DNA from 2 places in the Streptomyces alboniger genome. Region 2 is predicted to be linked to the other one. Evidence: predicted binding sites of a transcription regulator. Region 2 holds the regulator's gene; the other holds the start of a gene.
The links. Region 2 encodes HrcA, which represses chaperone genes, less so after heat shock. Its sites were predicted from a motif close to TTNGCACTCNGNNNNNCNGAGTGCNAA; they were not measured.

Region 1 (9,115 bases), 2.1 Mb from region 2:
TCGACTGGCGCAGACCGCCCACCAGCTGGTGGACGACCGCCGAGAGCGGGCCGCGGTAGGGGACCTGGCCCTCGATGCCCTCGGGCACCAGCTTCTCGTCGGAGGCGACGCCCTCCTGGAAGTAGCGGTCCTTGGAGAAGGAGCGCTGGTCGCCACGGGACTGCATCGCGCCGAGCGAGCCCATGCCGCGGTACGACTTGAACTGCTTGCCGTTGATGAACATCAGCTCACCCGGGGACTCCTCGCAGCCGGCGAGCAGCGAGCCCAGCATGACCGTGTCCGCGCCGGCGACGAGCGCCTTGGCGATGTCTCCGGAGTACTGGAGGCCGCCGTCGCCGATGACCGGGACACCGGCCTCCTTGGCGGCGAGCGACGCTTCGTAGATGGCCGTCACCTGCGGCACGCCGATGCCGGCGACGACACGCGTCGTACAGATGGAGCCCGGACCGACGCCGACCTTGATGCCGTCGACACCGGCGTCGATGAGCGCCTGGGCGCCCTCGCGGGTGGCGATGTTGCCGCCGATGACGTCGACGCCCGGGGTATCCGACTTGATCTTGGCGACCATGTCGCCGACCAGGCGGGAGTGGCCGTGCGCGGTGTCGACGACGATGAAGTCGACGCCCGCGGCGACCAGGGCCTGGGCGCGCTCGAAGGCGTCGCCCGCGACGCCCACGGCGGCGCCGACCAGGAGGCGGCCCTCGCCGTCCTTGGCGGCGTTCGGGTACTTCTCGGCCTTCACGAAGTCCTTGACCGTGATGAGGCCCTTGAGGACGCCCGCGTCGTCGACCAGCGGAAGCTTCTCGATCTTGTGGCGGCGCAGCAGCTCCATGGCGTCCACGCCGGAGATACCGACCTTGCCGGTGACCAGCGGCATCGGCGTCATGACCTCGCGGACCTGCCGGCTGCGGTCGTTCTCGAAGGCCATGTCGCGGTTGGTGACGATGCCGAGCAGCTTGCCCGCCGCGTCGGTCACCGGGACGCCGCTGATGCGGAACTTCGCGCAGATCGCGTCGGCCTCGGCGAGCGTCGCGTCCGGGTGCACCGTGATCGGGTCGGTGACCATGCCGGACTCGGAGCGCTTCACCAGGTCGACCTGGTTGGCCTGGTCGGCGATGGAGAGGTTGCGGTGCAGCACGCCGACGCCGCCTTGGCGTGCCATGGCGATCGCCATGCGGGACTCGGTGACCTTGTCCATCGCGGCCGAGAGCAGCGGGACGTTCACCCGCACGTTCTTCGAGATGTACGAGGAGGTGTCGATCTGGTCGGGCGCCATGTCCGACGCGCCCGGCAGCAGCAGCACGTCGTCGTAGGTCAGCCCGAGCGTCGCGAATTTCTCGGGCACCCCAGTCGAAGAACCGCCGTTTGCAGTCATGACACCTTCCCCAAATGGCCTTGATCGGTGCGGATGTCCATGCTAACGGGAACGAAGGGTGTCTCATTCCACGATCAAGATCATCGGCAAGCTTTGTACGTTCGTACGTCTCTGTCTTCGCCTGCGGTTACCGCTCTGTCTTCGCCTGCGGTTACTGCTCGGCGAGTGCCCGCAGACGGCTCAGCGCCCGGTGCTGGGCCACCCGCACCGCCCCCGGGGACATCCCCAGCATCTGGCCCGTCTCCTCGGCCGTGAGACCGACGGCGATCCTGAGCAGCAGCAGCTCGCGCTGGTTGTCCGGGAGGTTGGCGAGGAGCTTCTTGGCCCACTCCGCGTCGCTGCTGAGCAGGGCGCGCTCCTCGGGGCCGAGCGAGTCGTCGGGCCGCTCGGGCATCTCGTCGGAGGGCACGGCGGTGGAGCCGGGGCGGCGCATCGCCGCGCGCTGGAGGTCGGCCACCTTGTGCGCGGCGATCGCGAAGACGAACGCCTCGAAGGGGCGCCCCGTGTCCTTGTAGCGCGGCAGGGCGAGCAGGACGGCGACGCAGACTTCCTGCGCCAGGTCCTCCACGAAGTGGCGGGCGTCACCCGGAAGTCGGGACAGCCGGGCGCGGCAGTAGCGCAGCGCGAGGGGGTGCACGTGTGCGAGCAGGTCGTGCGTGGCCTGCTGGTCGCCCTCTACGGCGCGAAGGACGAGGGCACCGATCACCGTCGTCTTGTCATCGCGCATCGGTCCATGGTGCCTTGACGCCGACTGATCTGTGGCACCGCGTCCGTAGTTGTGCACTGAAGCGTTATGAGCAGGTGCGCCGGAACTCATCTCCTGCGCCCTCCCCTCCCGCTCGATCGACTCGTCCCCGAGGAACTCCACACCTCAAGGATGCGGCATCGGCCGCGAAGCGACAGCAACCGCTCCCGAGGAGGGGTGCGGCGGGCGTCGGTCACCCCGCCCACCGCATGGCGGGCGGGGAGGGCCGGGCCCCCGCTGCGGCACACTCAGCGGACCAGACCCCAGCGGAAGCCGAGCGCCACCGCGTGCGCCCGGTCCGAGGCGCCGAGCTTCTTGAAGAGCCGCCTGGCGTGCGTCTTCACCGTGTCCTCGGAGAGGAAGAGCTCGCGCCCGATCTCCGCGTTCGAACGGCCGTGACTCATGCCCTCTAGGACCTGGATCTCACGCGCGGTGAGCGTGGGCGCGGCGCCCATCTCGGCCGAGCGCAGTCTGCGCGGGGCGAGCCGCCACGTCGGGTCGGCGAGCGCCTGCGTGACCGTCGCGCGCAGTTCGGCGCGCGAGGCGTCCTTGTGCAGATAGCCGCGGGCACCGGCGGCGACCGCGAGCGCGACCCCGTCCAGGTCCTCGGCGACGGTGAGCATGATGATGCGCGCACCGGGGTCGGCGGACAGCAGCCGCCGGACGGTCTCGACGCCGCCCAGACCGGGCATGCGTACGTCCATCAGAATCAGGTCCGAGCGGTCGGCACCCCAGCGGCGGAGGACTTCCTCGCCGTTGGCCGCCGTCGTCACACGCTCGACACCGGGCACGGTCGCGACCGCGCGGCGGAGCGCCTCTCGGGCAAGCGGGGAGTCGTCGCAGACGAGGACGGATGTCATGACTGTCCTCCGCGGCTCTCACAGCTGCTGCGCGTCACCTTGAGCCTCCAGGCTGGTACATATTCGTCACCTGTGCGGTTGACGCTCTCGGACACCTGCCCGAGCGCTTGTTCTTTCAACCGCCTCGCACTCTCAACGACGGTCACCCGAAAGAGTTACGGGGCAGTCAGCCATCTTCGGCACTCTACGTGAGGGCGCGGACACAGCGCAGAGCGTGCGGCACACCCTCAAGGTTTCATCACAAGCTATGCCCCATTTAGCGCCTTTTCTTCCCTTTTGCCGGTGTCTATGGCTAGATTCGCAATGAGTCATATTTTCATCTCCTTAGACAGTAGATGTACGGTCATGACGGTCATGGGCACCGTATCCGCGTCAGAACGGCTTCAAGGGGACCAGCAATGGCAGATTTCTCCCGCCTTCCCGGACCGAACGCAGATCTGTGGGACTGGCAGCTCCTCGCGGCCTGCCGCGGGGTCGACAGCTCGCTCTTCTTCCACCCGGAGGGCGAGCGGGGCGCGGCGCGCAGCGCGCGAGAGAACTCCGCCAAGGAGGTCTGCATGCGGTGCCCGGTGCGCGCGGAGTGCGCCGCTCACGCACTCGCGGTGCGCGAGCCGTACGGCGTATGGGGCGGACTGACGGAGGACGAGCGCGAGGAACTCATGGGGCGGGCGCGCAATCGCCTGGTGACGGCGGCGGCGTCGGCGGGGAGACCTGTCACGCACCACTGAGATGCCGTGTCATCCCACTGAAGGAACGTTTCTGCAAACGCTCGGGCCGGCGGCTGCCCGTCAGCGCGCCGCCGCCCGCGCGAGGTGGTCCAGCGTGGCGGCGACGGCCGGCACCTGCGCCAGGTCCGGCAGCGTGAGCGCGACGATCTCCCGCCGCACCGCGGGCTCCACCGTCACCGTGCGGGCGCCCCTGGGACGTACCGACTCGATCGCGAGTTCGGGCAGCACCGCGACCCCCAGGCCCGCGCCGACCAGGCCGATCACCGCGGGGTAGTCGTCGGTCGCGAAATCGATCCGGGGCACGAAGCCGGCGGCCTCGCAGACCTCGACCAGTTGCCTGCGGCAGCGCGGGCAGCCCGCGATCCACGGCTCGTCGGCGAATTCCCCGATGGTGACCGCCTCTGCCCCGGCGAGCCGGTGCCCCTCGGGTACGAGACCGACGAGCCGGTCCGCGAGCAGGGGCCGTACGACGAGGTCGTCCCACTCCTCCGCCGCGGACGCGCCCTCGGACGCGCCGTCGTAGCGAAACGCCAGCGCCACATCGCAGTCGCCCTCGCGCAGCATCTCCACCGAGCGCGGCGGCTCGGCCTCGACGAGGGAGACACGCGTGCCCGGGTGGGCCGCGCGCAGCGCCGCGAGGGCGCCGGGGACGAGCGTCGAACTGCCGCTGGGGAACGAGACGAGCCGGACCCGGCCCGCGCGCAGGCCCGCGATGGCGGCGACCTCCTCCTCCGCGGCGGTGAGCCCGGCGAGGATGCCCGTGGCATGCCTGACCAGGGCTTCCCCCGCCTGCGTCAGGCGCATTTCGCGGCCGGTACGGATCAGCAACGGCGTGCCCGTGGAGGATTCGAGGGCCTTCATCTGCTGGCTCACCGCGGGCTGGGTGCAGCCGAGTTCGCGGGCCGCGGCCGAGAAGGAGCCGGTGGTGGCCACGGCGCGCAGGACACGGAGATGACGGGCCTCGATCATGCTCCGAGCATAAGCGAGGCTTGGGCCTGCCACGAAATGTCGCGACGCTCCTTTGAGGCAGTGGGGTGCGTGTGTCACACGCCTGTCATCGGGGCTCACTAGCCTTGGTCCATGACTACGGCTCTGATCACGGGATCCACCGCCGGCATCGGCGCCGCCTTCGCGCGACGCCTCGCCGGCGACGGCCACAACCTCGTCCTGGTGGCGCGCGACACCAAGCGGCTGCGCGAGCAGGCGACCGAACTGCACGACCGGCACGGCATCGAGGCGGAGGTCCTCACGGCGGACCTCGCCACCGACGGCGGCATCGAAACCGTCGAGAAGCGGCTGGCGAACCGCAGGGACCCGGTCGATCTGCTGATCAACAACGCGGGGTTCGGCAACAAGGGCCGGTACCTGGAAGTCCCGATGGCCGACGAGCTGACCATGCTCAAGGTGCACTGCGAGGCGGTGCTGCGGCTGACGTCGGCGGCCGCGGAGCCGATGCGGGAGCGCGGGCGGGGCGGAGTGGTGAACGTCGCGTCGGTCGCGGCGTTCGTACCGCGCGGCACGTACGGCGCCTCGAAGGCGTGGGTCGTGCAGTTCACGCAGGGCGCGGCGAAGGACCTGGCGGGCAGCGGGGTGCGGCTGATGGCGCTGTGCCCCGGCTTCGTGCGTACGGAGTTCCACGAGCGGGCCGGGATGGGCACGTCCAACATCCCCAACTGGATGTGGCTCGACGCGGACAAGCTGGTGGCGGCGGCGCTGGCCGACTTGGCGCGGGGCCGGACCGTCTCCATCCCCGATCCGCGCTACAAGGCCCTGATGGGCCTGGCGAAGGTGGCGCCGAGGTCCCTCCTGGGAGGCGTCACGTCCCGCACGGGGCGGAAGTACGGGCCTCAGTAGGTCTTATGGGCCTCGCGTCTGCCGGGTCGGTGCTCGTCGCCGACCGCGGGCCGTGGTCCGTCCTCGCGCAGTTCCCCGCACCCGGCAAAGACAGCGCAACCCGGCAGACGCGCCCCGAAAAGGCTGAGGCCCGGCTCCCCCGCAAGGGAGCCGGGCCTCAGTCACCGTTCAAGCGAGCGCAGCGGTCAGTGCGAGTGACCGTGGCCGTGGCCGTGCCCGGCCTCCGCCTCTTCCTCCGCCGGCTTCTCGACGACCAGGGTCTCGGTCGTCAGGAGCAGGGAGGCGATGGACGCGGCGTTCTCCAGCGCGGAGCGCGTGACCTTGACCGGGTCGATGACGCCGGCCTTGACCAGGTCGCCGTACTCGCCGGTCGCGGCGTTGAAGCCGAAGCCCTTGTCCAGCTCGGCGACCTTGGAGGTGATGACGTAACCCTCCAGGCCGGCGTTCTCGGCGATCCAGCGCAGCGGCTCGACGGCGGCGCGGCGGACGACCGCGACACCCGTGGCCTCGTCGCCGGTCTTGTCGAGGTTGCCCTCGAGGACCTTGACGGCGTGGACCAGAGCGGAGCCACCACCGGAGACGATGCCCTCCTCGACCGCGGCGCGGGTCGCGGAGATGGCGTCCTCCAGACGGTGCTTCTTCTCCTTCAGCTCCACCTCGGTGGCGGCGCCGACCTTGATGACGCACACGCCGCCGGCCAGCTTCGCGAGGCGCTCCTGGAGCTTCTCGCGGTCCCAGTCGGAGTCCGTGGCCTCGATCTCGGCCTTGATCTGGGCGACGCGGCCCTCGACGTCGGCCTTGTTGCCGCCGCCGTCGACGATCGTGGTGTCGTCCTTGGTGATGGTGACGCGGCGGGCGGTGCCGAGCACGTCCAGGCCGACCTGGTCGAGCTTGAGGCCGACCTCCTCGGCGATGACGGTGCCGCCCGTGAGGGTGGCCATGTCGCCGAGCATCGCCTTGCGGCGGTCGCCGAAGCCGGGGGCCTTCACCGCGACGGCGTTGAACGTGCCGCGGATCTTGTTCACGACCAGGGTCGACAGGGCCTCGCCCTCGACGTCCTCGGCGATGATCAGGAGCGGCTTCGAGGAGTTGGCCTGGATGACCTTCTCGAGCAGCGGCAGGAGGTCCTGGATGGAGGAGATCTTGCCCTGGTGGATCAGGATGTACGGGTCGTCGAGGACGGCCTCCATACGCTCCTGGTCGGAGACCATGTACGGGGACAGGTAGCCCTTGTCGAAGGCCATGCCCTCGGTGAAGTCCAGCTCCAGGCCGAAGGTGTTGGACTCCTCGACGGTGATGACACCGTCCTTGCCGACCTTGTCCATCGCCTCGGCGATCAGCTCGCCGACCTGCGGGTCCTGGGCCGACAGACCGGCGACGGCCGCGATGTCGGCCTTGTCGTCGATCGGGCGGGCGGTGGCGAGCAGTTCCTCGGAGACGGCCGCGACGGCGGCGTCGATGCCCTTCTTCAGGGCGGCCGGGGAGGCGCCGGCTGCGACGTTGCGCAGGCCTTCCTTGACCAGGGCCTGGGCGAGCACGGTGGCGGTGGTGGTGCCGTCGCCAGCGATGTCGTTGGTCTTGGTCGCCACCTCCTTCACCAGCTGGGCGCCGAGGTTCTCGTACGGGTCCTCGACCTCGACCTCACGGGCGATGGTGACGCCGTCGTTGGTGATGGTCGGGGCGCCGAACTTCTTGTCGATGACGACGTTGCGGCCGCGGGGGCCGATCGTCACCTTGACCGTGTCGGCAAGCTTGTTGACGCCGCGCTCAAGGGCGCGACGGGCGTCCTCGTCGAACTTCAGGATCTTCGCCATGGGAGCGATTCAGCCCTCTCGAAAACTCGGGTGAACGAACCGCGCCCCTCGCCGCCCGGCAATCAGCGGGGTGACCAGGGGCGCAGCTCAAAAAGCAAATCTGCTGGTGAAGCAGGTGATGCAGGTGAAGCGGTGAATTACTTCTCGACGATCGCGAGCACGTCGCGAGCCGAGAGGACGAGGTACTCCTCGCCGCTGTACTTCACCTCGGTGCCGCCGTACTTGCTGTACAGCACGATGTCGCCGGTCTTCACGTCGAGCGGCAGACGCTCGCCGTTCTCGAAGCGGCCCGGGCCCACGGCCAGGACGACGCCCTCCTGGGGCTTCTCCTTGGCGGTGTCCGGAATGACCAGGCCGGAGGCCGTGGTCTGCTCGGCGTCGAGCGGCTGGACCACAATGCGGTCCTCGAGCGGCTTGATGGCAACCTTGGAGCTGGTGGTCGTCACGATCCGGTCTCCCCCTTCGGAGATCTCACGGGGTTAACAGTCTTAGGTGTGGCGACCAGGTGGATCCGTCGTCGCGGGTGCCGGACCTGCCCGTCGCTATTGGCACTCTCCAACGGGGAGTGCCAGAAGCGAGACTAGGACGGCGATTAGCACTCGGTCAAGCGGAGTGCCAATCGACTGCGTCCGGCTTCAGCGGATCGCGGTGCCCCGGGCCGCCGGGGCGGGCGGTGTTTTCCCTCGTTCGGGGCAACGGCTCTCGGTGACGCCGGGTTCCCTTCCCGCGGCCCGCGGAGGCCTCGTTTCCCGTGGACAGCGGTCGAGAGCGTTCGGCGCGCCGGTGACCGCGGGCTCGCGGCTCGGTAGTTTCTCCGCCGCCTTTCTGCCCAGTCGCTCGATCGGGTCGACCGATTCCGCGCAGGACGTCAGCAGCGCGGGCGCGAGTACTCCGCACAGCAGGGCCCCGGCGAGGAGGCGGCGGTGCGCTCGCGCCCGCCGGGTCACAGGTAGTCCTCCAGCCTGGCCACCGCGTACCCCTTGCCCGTGACCGTCTTCATGAGCCTGCGGACCATGTCGGGCATGGTGCCCTTCCAGTCCTCGCGGCCCCTGAAGTGGGTGAGGATGATGTCGCCGGGGTGCAGGTCACGGTCCCACTCGCGGTACTCCATGCGGTCGGCGAAGACCTCCGCGTTCCACAGCGGCACGGCCTTGATGCCGCAGGACTTCGCGGCGCGCAGCGTGTCGTCGTTGTAGTTGCCGTACGGCGGGCGGAAGAGTTCGGGCCGCTTGCCGTAGCGCTTCTCGATGGTGTCCTGCATGCCGCAGATCTCGCGGCGCTGGCTCTTGTACGAGAGGCCGGGCATGTAGCGGTGATTGAGGGTGTGGTTGTTCAGGGTGACCCCGCGCGACTGCATCTTCTTGAAGTACGCGTAGTCCTCCTTGACCAGGTAGTCACTGAGGAAGGCGGTGTACGGGATCCTCAGGTCGCTCATCATCCTCAGCAGCGCCGGGTCCTTCTCGGCGCCGTCGTCGATGGTGAGGAAGACGACCTTCTGCTTGGTCGGGATGGTAGTGAAGACCGGCGGCAGCTTGGCCTGGCCCTTGACCTCGAAGCCCTTGCGGGTCTTGAGCCGCGGCTTCTTCCTGGGTGGCGCGGGCGCCGCCAGCGGGGTCTTGGCGAGGCGCCAGCGCTTGGCGGCCGCGACCCGGGCGGCCTGGGTGACGGCGAGCTGATGGGCGTAGGAGTCGAGGGCCCTGGCGGGCGGGGCCTTGAGCGGCTGCTGGCCGTGGGCGGGC
Region 2 (9,115 bases):
CCCGCCCCGGCTGCCCGAAGCGGCGGGCTCGGGCGCCTGCCCCGTCCCCTGGCCCGGCGACACGTCGGCGGGCGGGATGCCCGGCACGGCACTCGCGTACCGCCTGACCGCGGGCGGCCGCACGCTCGGTACGCTGCTGATCGGCAGGATCGGACTGATCCGCTTCCCCGACGAGGTCACCGGCCTCATCGAGGACTTCAGCCGCCGCGTCGCCCTCGCCGTCAGCACCGCCCGCCGCTACCAGCGCCAGGCCAACATCAGCCAGGTCCTCCAGCGCGGCCTGCTGCCCAGCAAGGTCGCCCAGATCCCCGGCGTACAGAGCGCTCTCGTGTACGAGCCGCGGGACAAGGGCGGGCCCGGCGGCGACTTCTACGACGTGTTCCAGGCGGGCGACGGACGCTGGTGCTTCGCGCTCGGCGACGTCCAGGGCAAGGGGCCCGAGGCCGCCGTCGTCATCGGCCTCGCCCGGCCCTGGCTGCGGCTGCTCGCCCGCGAGGGCTACCAGGTCGCCGAGGTCCTCGACCGCCTCAACCAACTGCTCCTCGACGACGCGACCGAGGCGGCGGACGCGGCGGCCGCGGTCGTCGCCGTCGCGGGCGGCCGGGGCGTGCCGTCCGACGGGGCCACCTCACGCTTCCTCTCCCTCCTCTACGGCGAGCTGATCCCGTACGAAGGGGGCGTGCGCTGCACCATCGCATGCGCCGGGCATCCGCTGCCGCTGCTCCTGTCGCCCGAGGGGGAGGTGCGGGCGGCGGCGTCCCCGCAGATGCTGCTCGGGGTCGTCGACGACGAGACGTACACGAGCGAGAGCTTCGACCTGCGGACCGGCGACACGCTGCTGTGCGTCACGGACGGCGTGACCGAGCGGCGCTCGGGGCGGCTCCAGTTCGACGACGGCGACGGCCTGGCGCAGGCCTTCGCCGACTGCGCGGGGCTCGACGCGGCGCTCGTGGCGGAGCGGATCCGGCGGCTCGTGCACGAGTTCTCGGAGCGGCCGCCGGACGACGACATGGCGTTGCTGGTGCTTCAGGCGGACTAGCTGCTGGTGCTTCAGGCGCACTGGTGGGGCTTGTTCCGCGGCGGACCGGGTGGGGGGGTGTCCCGCGGTGCGGGACAATCGACGTATGCCTTCCGCACTGCCCGATGGTGAGCCCATGCCCGAGGACGGCGCGCTGCCCGCGTCCGCCCTGGAGGGCGCGGCCTCCCGCCCCCTCGGCTTCTACCTGCACGTTCCGTACTGCGCCACGCGCTGCGGCTACTGCGACTTCAACACCTACACCGCGACCGAGCTGCGCGGCTCCGGCGGTGTGCTCGCCTCGCGCGACAACTACGCGGACACCCTCGTGGACGAGGTGCGCCTCGCCCGCAAGGTCCTCGGCGACGACCCGCGGCCCGTGCGGACCGTGTTCGTCGGGGGCGGTACGCCGACGCTGCTGGCCGCGGGGGATCTCGTACGCATGCTGGCGGCAGTCCGGGACGAGTTCGGGCTCGCGGACGACGCGGAGATCACGACCGAGGCGAACCCGGAGTCGGTCGACACGGCGTATCTGAGTGAGCTGCGCGAGGGAGGCTTCAACCGCGTCTCCTTCGGTATGCAGAGCGCGCGACAGCACGTGCTGAAGGTGCTCGACCGTACCCATACGCCGGGCCGGCCCGAGGCGTGCGTCGCCGAGGCGCGGGCGGCGGGCTTCGACCATGTCAACCTCGACCTGATCTACGGCACGCCGGGGGAGACGGACGAGGACTGGCGGGCCTCGCTGGACGCGGCGATCGGGGCCGGTCCTGACCACGTCAGCGCGTACGCCCTGATCGTGGAGGAGGGTACGCAGCTGGCGCGGCGGATCCGGCGCGGCGAGGTCCCGATGACGGACGACGACGTCCACGCGGACCGGTACCTGATCGCGGACGAGGTGCTGGGGGCCGCGGGCTTCGAGTGGTACGAGGTCTCCAACTGGGCCACCTCCGAGGCGGGGCGGTGCCTGCACAACGAGCTGTACTGGCGGGGCGCCGACTGGTGGGGGGCCGGGCCCGGGGCGCACAGCCACGCCGGGGGCGTGCGCTGGTGGAACGTGAAACATCCCGGGGCGTACGCGTCGGCCCTCGCGGCGGGGCGGTCGCCGGGGGCCGGGCGAGAGGTGCTGTCCGCGGAGGACCGCAGGGTCGAGCGGATCCTGCTGGAGCTGCGGCTCCGCGAGGGCTGCCCGCTTTCCCTCCTCAAGGAGGCGGGGCTCGCGGCTGCGCGCCGGGCGCTGGCGGAGGGGCTGCTGGAGCCTGGGCCCTACGCGGGCGGGCGTGCGGTGCTTACGTTGCGGGGGCGCTTGTTGGCGGACGGGGTGGTACGGGACCTGGTCGACTGATGCGGGCGGGGCGCCTGAGGCTGCGGCTTTAGCTCTGCGCCTCCACCGCCTCTGCCCGTCGGGGGCGCCCGGCGCTCACTCTCCCACCAGCCCGCCCGCTCGGTCTCCGGGTGGGCTCTGCGGGAGTGGTTGATGCGGGGTAAACGGGCGGGTGGGTGGGAGAGGCCGTGAAAGTGCCCCGAGGCCAGGTCCCGCTAGGGCCTGTCCGGTGGGTCGTGTGACTGGCTTGTGTCTTGATCGTTCATCTCAGCGTGGGGCGAGGCGATCTGACTGATGCTGATGGCACGTGGGAGAGGGTTCTGCGGGCTGTCCAGGCTGATGCCGACGCGACCGGCGGTATCGACTGGTCGATGGTGAGCGTGGACTCCACGGTGTGCCGGGCTCACCAGCATGCCGCGGGCGCTCGCAGGGAGGCGCCACGCACTCCGGGGAAGGGCAGCCGTCCGGTGCAGCACCGTCCCGACGAGGGCCTGGGCCGTTCCCGGGGCGGGCTGACGGCGAAGATCCCCGTAGTCGGTGAGGGCGGATTGCGGCCGTTGGCCACGCTGGTCACTCCGGGGCAAGGGGGGTGACGCGCCGGAGATGGCTCCGGTCCTGGAAGCGAGTGAGGGTGCATCGCCGGCCGGTGGCGGTCCTCGTACTCGCCCCGGTCATCTGGGCGGCGACAAAGCCTACTCGTCGCTCCGGAATCGCCGATATCTGCGGCGCAGGCAGATCAAGCACACCATTTCCGGGCGAAAGGGCCAACGGGCCAGCCGGAAGCGGCGCGGCAGCGCGGGCGGCAGGCCCACCGGCTTCGACACTACGGTCTACAAGCGTCGCAACGAGGTGGAGCGGCTGATCAACCGGTTGAAGAATTATCGGGCCGTGGCCACCCGCTTCGACAAGAGAGCGTACGTGTTCCATGGCAGCGTGACCGTCGCTTCCGTACGCCTTTGGATTCGTCCCTGATCAGGTGGGCCGATGTCTAAGAAGCGTCTGCTGGGTGCAGCACCGGGCCCCTCCAGCCGTCGCTCACCCACTGAGACTGGAGCAGCCGGAAGGGCCGTCGGCGGCGGGGCTACTGGTTGAAGATGACGGAGCGGAACTTCAGGCCCTCGCCGCCGAAGCCGCTGTACGCCCTCAGGGAGAAGGACTCGCCCTCGCATTCGAGGTCGCTATAGACGGTGACGATGCTGTTGGTGCGGTTACGCGGGGAGTGCGCGGGAGTCGCGCTCGGGTCGGCGACCTCGGCCAGGTCGATGCACTCGCGGCCCTTGGGGTCGTTGAGCCTGGCCTCGATGGTCTTGCCGTCGCGGTTGTAGGTGAAGACGAACTGGCCGGTCGCGGCGTTGGCGGAGGTGGGCAGGGTGACGACGAGCGCGAGCGCGCCCAGGGCGGCGGCGAGGGAAGTACGGAAACGCATGAGGGCATCCTTAGACGGAGGGGTGGATTCCTCCCCAGGCTGTCCATGCCACCACCGACTCAAGACGGGGAGCAGCGAGCTTTCACCCGTTCGCGAACGCCGAAACCTTTCCGCAGCGGCCATGTGGGGGAACCCGGTTCACACCCCGGCCACTGATCTATCGGACAGGCCCTAGGGGAGCGTGACGAAGTCGATCAGTTCCTCGACGCGGCCGAGGAGCGCCGGCTCCAGGTCCTTGTAGCTGCGCACCGAGCCCAGGATCCGCTGCCACGCCGCCCCCGTGTTCGACGGCCAGCCCAGCGCCTCGCACACGCCCGTCTTCCAGTCCCGCCCCCTCGGCACCCTGGGCCACGCGTCGATGCCGACCGAGGACGGTTTCACCGCTTCCCACACGTCGATGTAGGGGTGGCCGACCACCAGGGCGTGCGCGCCGGTGACCTGGGCCGCGATGCGGGACTCCTTGGAGCCGGGGACCAGGTGGTCCACCAGGACGCCGAGGCGCGCGTCGGGGCCCGGGGAGAACTCCGCGACGATCGCGGGCAGGTCGTCGATGCCCTCCAGGTATTCGACGACCACGCCCTCGATGCGCAGGTCGTCACCCCATACTCGCTCGACCAACTCCGCGTCGTGGCGGCCCTCCACGTAGATGCGGCCGGCTCGGGCGACCCTGGCCCGCGCCCCGGGCACGGCCACCGAGCCGGACGCGGTGCGAGAAGGACGTACGGGGGAAGCCGGAGCCGTCGAGGGGCGCACGAGCGTGACCGTCCTGCCCTCCAGGAGGAAACCCCGAGGCTCCATCGGGAAGACCCGGTGCTTGCCGAAGCGGTCCTCCAGCGTCACCGTCGGGCCCTGCGCCGTCTTCTCGCAGCGGATCACCGCCCCGCAGAAACCGGTGCTCAGCTCCTCCACCACGAGGCCGGCGTCCGCCGCCACCTCCGGTACGGGCTTCGGCTTCTTCCAAGGTGGTGTGAGATCGGCGGAGTACATACGGCGCTGCGGGCCCGGAGGGCCCTCGGAGGGGTGGCGGCGGGAGACGGGTGGGCGCATTCCGGCGACGATAGGAAAAAGGCGCGGACCGCCCGCTACGACACGCCGAAGCGGGCCGCCAGTGTGGCGCGCTGCGCACGGACAAAAGCCGCGTCCACCACCGCACCGTGCCCCGGCACATACCGCGCGTCCTCCCCGCCCAGGCCGAGCAGCCGGTCCAGCGCCGCCGGCCACTGCGAGGGCACCGCGTCCGGACCGGCCTGCGGTTCCCCCGACTCCTCGACCAGGTCACCGCAGAAGACGATCTCCCGCCCGCCGTCGCCACCGGCCACCAGGACCACCAGGTCGTGGCCCGAGTGGCCGGGGCCCACGTTCGCGAGGAGGACCTGCACGCCGCCGCCGAGGTCGAGCGTCCACTCGCCGGACACCAAGTGGCGCGGGTGGACGAGGAGGTCCGCCGCCTCCGCCGCGGCCTCCGGGTCCACGCCGTGCCGCACCGCGTCCGCCCGCAGCTCGTCGGCGCCCCTGGCGAACACCGTGTCGATGCCCACCGCGCCGTACACCTCCACCCCCGCGAAGGCCGCGGCCCCGAGGACGTGGTCGAAGTGCGGGTGCGTCAACGCGAGATGCGTCACGCGGCGGCCCCCGCCGAGGATCTCCCCGGCCCGCGTCCGCAGCGCCGCGCCCTCCGCCAGGCTCGACCCCGCCTCGATCATCAGAGCGGCGTCGTCGCCGACGACGAGGCCCGCCGTGCAGTCCCAGACCGGCAGGCGGCACCGCCCCACCCGCGGCGCGAGCCGTTCCCAGCCCGCGGCTTCCCATGCCGGTTCCACATCCATACGGTGACGCTAGCCGCTGTGGTGCGCCTCGGCACGGCCGCTCGGGCGGGCCCGGACGGCTCGATGGGGTCCGGTGGCGTCCGGCCTTGCCGGGGCCGTACCCGACGGCCGTACACTGACCTTTTGACAGGCTGGCACTCACCCGCGTTGAGTGCCAGGCAGGGGACCACCGCGACGGATGACGGCTGGAGGTGTGCGCGATGCTCAGTGAACGCAGGCTCGAAGTGCTGCGCGCCATCGTCCACGACTATGTCGGGACGGAGGAGCCGGTCGGCTCCAAGGCGCTCACCGAGCGGCACAGTCTCGGCGTCTCCCCGGCCACGGTGCGCAACGACATGGCGGCGCTGGAGGAGGAGGGGTTCATCGCCCAGCCCCACACCAGCGCCGGGCGCATCCCGACGGACAAGGGCTACCGCCTCTTCGTCGACAAGCTCGCGGGCGTCAAGCCGATGACCGCGCCCGAGCGGCGCGCCATCCAGAACTTCCTCGACGGCGCCGTCGACCTCGACGACGTGGTGGGGCGCACGGTCCGGCTGCTCGCGCAGCTGACCCGGCAGGTCGCCGTCGTGCAGTACCCGTCGCTCACGCGGTCGACGGTGCGGCACGTGGAGCTGCTCTCGCTCGCGCCGGCCCGGCTGATGCTCGTACTGATCACGGACACGGGCCGGGTCGAGCAGCGGATGATCGACTGTCCGGCGCCCTTCGGCGAGACGTCGCTCGCGGATCTGCGGGCGCGCCTCAACAGCAGGGTCGCGGGCCGCCGCTTCGCGGATGTGCCGCAGCTGGTGCAGGACCTGCCCGAGAGCTTCGAGACCGAGGACCGCGGTACGGTCGCGACGGTCCTCTCCACCCTCCTCGAAACACTCGTCGAGGAGACCGAGGAGCGGCTGATGATCGGCGGGACCGCCAATCTCACCCGCTTCGGACATGACTTTCCCCTCACGATCCGGCCCGTTCTCGAAGCCCTTGAGGAGCAGGTCGTGCTCCTCAAGTTGCTTGGTGAGGTGCAGGATTCGGGCATGGCCGTACGGATCGGTCATGAGAACGCCCATGAGGGCCTCAGCTCCACCTCCGTGGTCTCGGTCGGCTACGGTTCGGGGAGCGAGGCAGTCGCGAAACTAGGCGTGGTCGGACCGACCCGCATGGACTATCCGGGAACGATGGGAGCAGTACGCGCAGTGGCACGTTACGTCGGACAGATCCTGGCGGAGTCGTAAGTGGCCACGGACTACTACGCCGTACTCGGCGTGCGCCGCGACGCTTCCCAGGACGAGATCAAGAAGGCCTTCCGGAGGCTGGCGCGTGAGCTTCACCCGGATGTGAATCCGGACCCGAAGACTCAGGAGCGCTTCAAGGAGATCAACGCCGCGTACGAGGTGTTGTCGGACCCGCAGAAGAAGCAGGTCTACGACCTCGGCGGCGACCCCCTGTCCCAGGCGGGCGGCGGAGGCGCGGGCGGCTTCGGCGCCGGTGGCTTCGGCAACTTCTCCGACATCATGGACGCGTTCTTCGGGACGGCGTCGCAGCGCGGACCGCGCTCGCGCACGCGTCGCGGCCAGGACGCCATGATCCGGCTGGAGATCGACCTCGACGAGGCCGCCTTCGGGACCACCAAGGACATCCAGGTCGACACCGCCGTGGTGTGTACGACCTGTAGCGGTGAGGGTGCCGCGCCGGGGACGTCCGCTCAGACGTGTGACATGTGCCGCGGTCGCGGTGAGGTGTCGCAGGTCACGCGGTCCTTCCTCGGCCAGGTCATGACCTCGCGGCCGTGCCCGCAGTGCCAGGGGTTCGGCACGGTCGTGCCGACGCCGTGCCCGGAGTGCGCCGGTGACGGCCGCATCCGGTCGCGCCGGACGCTGACGGTGAAGATCCCCGCCGGTGTGGACAACGGCACGCGGATCCAGCTCGCGGGCGAGGGCGAGGTCGGGCCCGGCGGCGGGCCCGCCGGTGACCTCTACGTCGAGATCCACGAGCTGCCGCACGACGTCTTCCAGCGGCGCGGCGACGACCTGCACTGCACGGTCACCATCCCGATGACGGCGGCGGCGCTCGGCACGAAGGTGCCGCTGAAGACGCTCGACGGCATGGAGGAGGTCGACATCCGCCCCGGCACCCAGTCCGGGCAGTCGATCCCGCTGCACGGGCGTGGCATCACGCATCTGCGGGGCGGTGGGCGCGGTGACCTCATCGTTCACGTCGAGGTGCTCACGCCGACGAAGCTCGATCCCGAGCAGGAGCGGGTGCTGCGGGAGCTTGCGCAGCTGCGGGGCGAGGAGCGGCCCACGGGGCAGTTTCAGCCGGGGCAGCAGGGGCTTTTCTCTCGGCTGAAGGATGCGTTCAACGGGCGGTAGCGCCTTGGGTGGTGCCGCTTGCCCCCGGCGCGGGGTCTTCCCGTGCCGGGGGCGCTTTGTTGTCTTTCCCGCGGGTGCGTTGTGGTTGCTCGCGCAGTTCCCCGCGCCCCTTACGGGGCTTGTTCGCGCCCCGCGGCGGAGCCGCTTGTGTCACGGCCCCGCGCCCCTTACGGGGCTTGTTCGCGCCCCTTGCGGGGTGCGATTCGGTTGGCTGGTGGGGGCGTGGCACGATGCCGTTATGTCCTCCGTGCTGACCGAGCTGTGTCGCCTTCCGATCGTGCAGGCCCCCATGGCGGGCGGTGCCTCCTGTCCGCAGTTGGCCGCGGCCGTTTCCGAGGCCGGTGGGCTGGGGTTCCTCGCCGCCGGGTACAAGACCGCCGACGGGATGTACCAGGAGGTCAAGCAGTTGCGGGGCCTGACCTCGCGGCCCTTCGGCGTCAATCTCTTCATGCCGCAGCCCGAGTACGCGGACGCCGCGGCCGTCGACGTGTACCGCAGCCAGCTCGCCGGTGAGGCCACCTGGTACGAGACGCAGCTCGGCGACCCGGACAGCGGGCGCGACGACGGGTACGACGCCAAGCTCGCGATCCTGCTCGACGACCCGGTGCCGGTCGTCTCCTTCACCTTCGGCTGCCCGACCCGCGACGTCCTCGACTCCCTCGCGCGCGTCGGCACCCTCACCGTCGTCACCGTCACCACGCCCGAGGAGGCCCAGGCCGCCCAGTGGGCCGGTGCCGACGCCGTCTGTGTGCAGGGCATCGAGGCGGGCGGGCACCAGGGCACCCACAAGGACAACCCCGAGGCCGACGGTGCGGGGATCGGGCTGCTCTCCCTCATCACGCAGGTCCGCGAGACCGTGCAGATTCCCATCGTCGCGACAGGCGGCCTGATGCGCGGCGCGCAGATCGCCGCGGTGCTCGCGGCCGGTGCGGACGCCGCCCAGCTCGGCACGGCGTTCCTGGTCACCCCGGAGTCGGGCGCCAACCTCCTGCACAAGCGGGCCATGACCAATCCGATGTTCCTGCGGACCGAGCTGACCCGGGCGTTCTCCGGACGGCCCGCGCGCGGCCTCGTCAACCGGTTCATGCGCGAGCACGGCCCGTACGCGCCCGCCGCCTACCCCCAGGTGCACCACCTCACCAGCGGCCTGCGCAAGGCCGCCGCGAAGGCCGG

Region 1: the regulator HrcA is predicted to act here: its motif matches at 7,969-7,995, upstream of groES (co-chaperone GroES).

The regions. Positions count from the first base shown of each region.
Region 1 covers NZ_CP023695.1:4,716,218-4,725,332, reverse strand. The annotation lists gene guaB (IMP dehydrogenase) at 1-1,375, opposite strand, end outside; gene CP975_RS21250 (sigma-70 family RNA polymerase sigma factor) at 1,527-2,102, opposite strand; gene CP975_RS21245 (response regulator transcription factor) at 2,369-2,980, opposite strand; gene CP975_RS21240 (WhiB family transcriptional regulator) at 3,379-3,708, shown strand; gene CP975_RS21235 (LysR family transcriptional regulator) at 3,769-4,677, opposite strand; gene CP975_RS21230 (SDR family NAD(P)-dependent oxidoreductase) at 4,789-5,562, shown strand; gene groL (chaperonin GroEL) at 5,748-7,376, opposite strand; gene groES (co-chaperone GroES) at 7,514-7,822, opposite strand; gene CP975_RS21215 (polysaccharide deacetylase family protein) at 8,320-9,115, opposite strand, start outside.
Region 2 covers NZ_CP023695.1:2,601,869-2,610,983, reverse strand. The annotation lists gene CP975_RS11495 (SpoIIE family protein phosphatase) at 1-1,039, shown strand, start outside; gene hemW (radical SAM family heme chaperone HemW) at 1,125-2,357, shown strand; partial or broken gene CP975_RS11485 (IS5 family transposase) at 2,633-3,308, shown strand; gene CP975_RS11480 (peptidase inhibitor family I36 protein) at 3,418-3,762, opposite strand; gene CP975_RS11475 (DUF3097 domain-containing protein) at 3,934-4,809, opposite strand; gene CP975_RS11470 (MBL fold metallo-hydrolase) at 4,845-5,588, opposite strand; gene hrcA (heat-inducible transcriptional repressor HrcA) at 5,789-6,805, shown strand; gene dnaJ (molecular chaperone DnaJ) at 6,806-7,942, shown strand; gene CP975_RS11455 (nitronate monooxygenase) at 8,181-9,115, shown strand, end outside.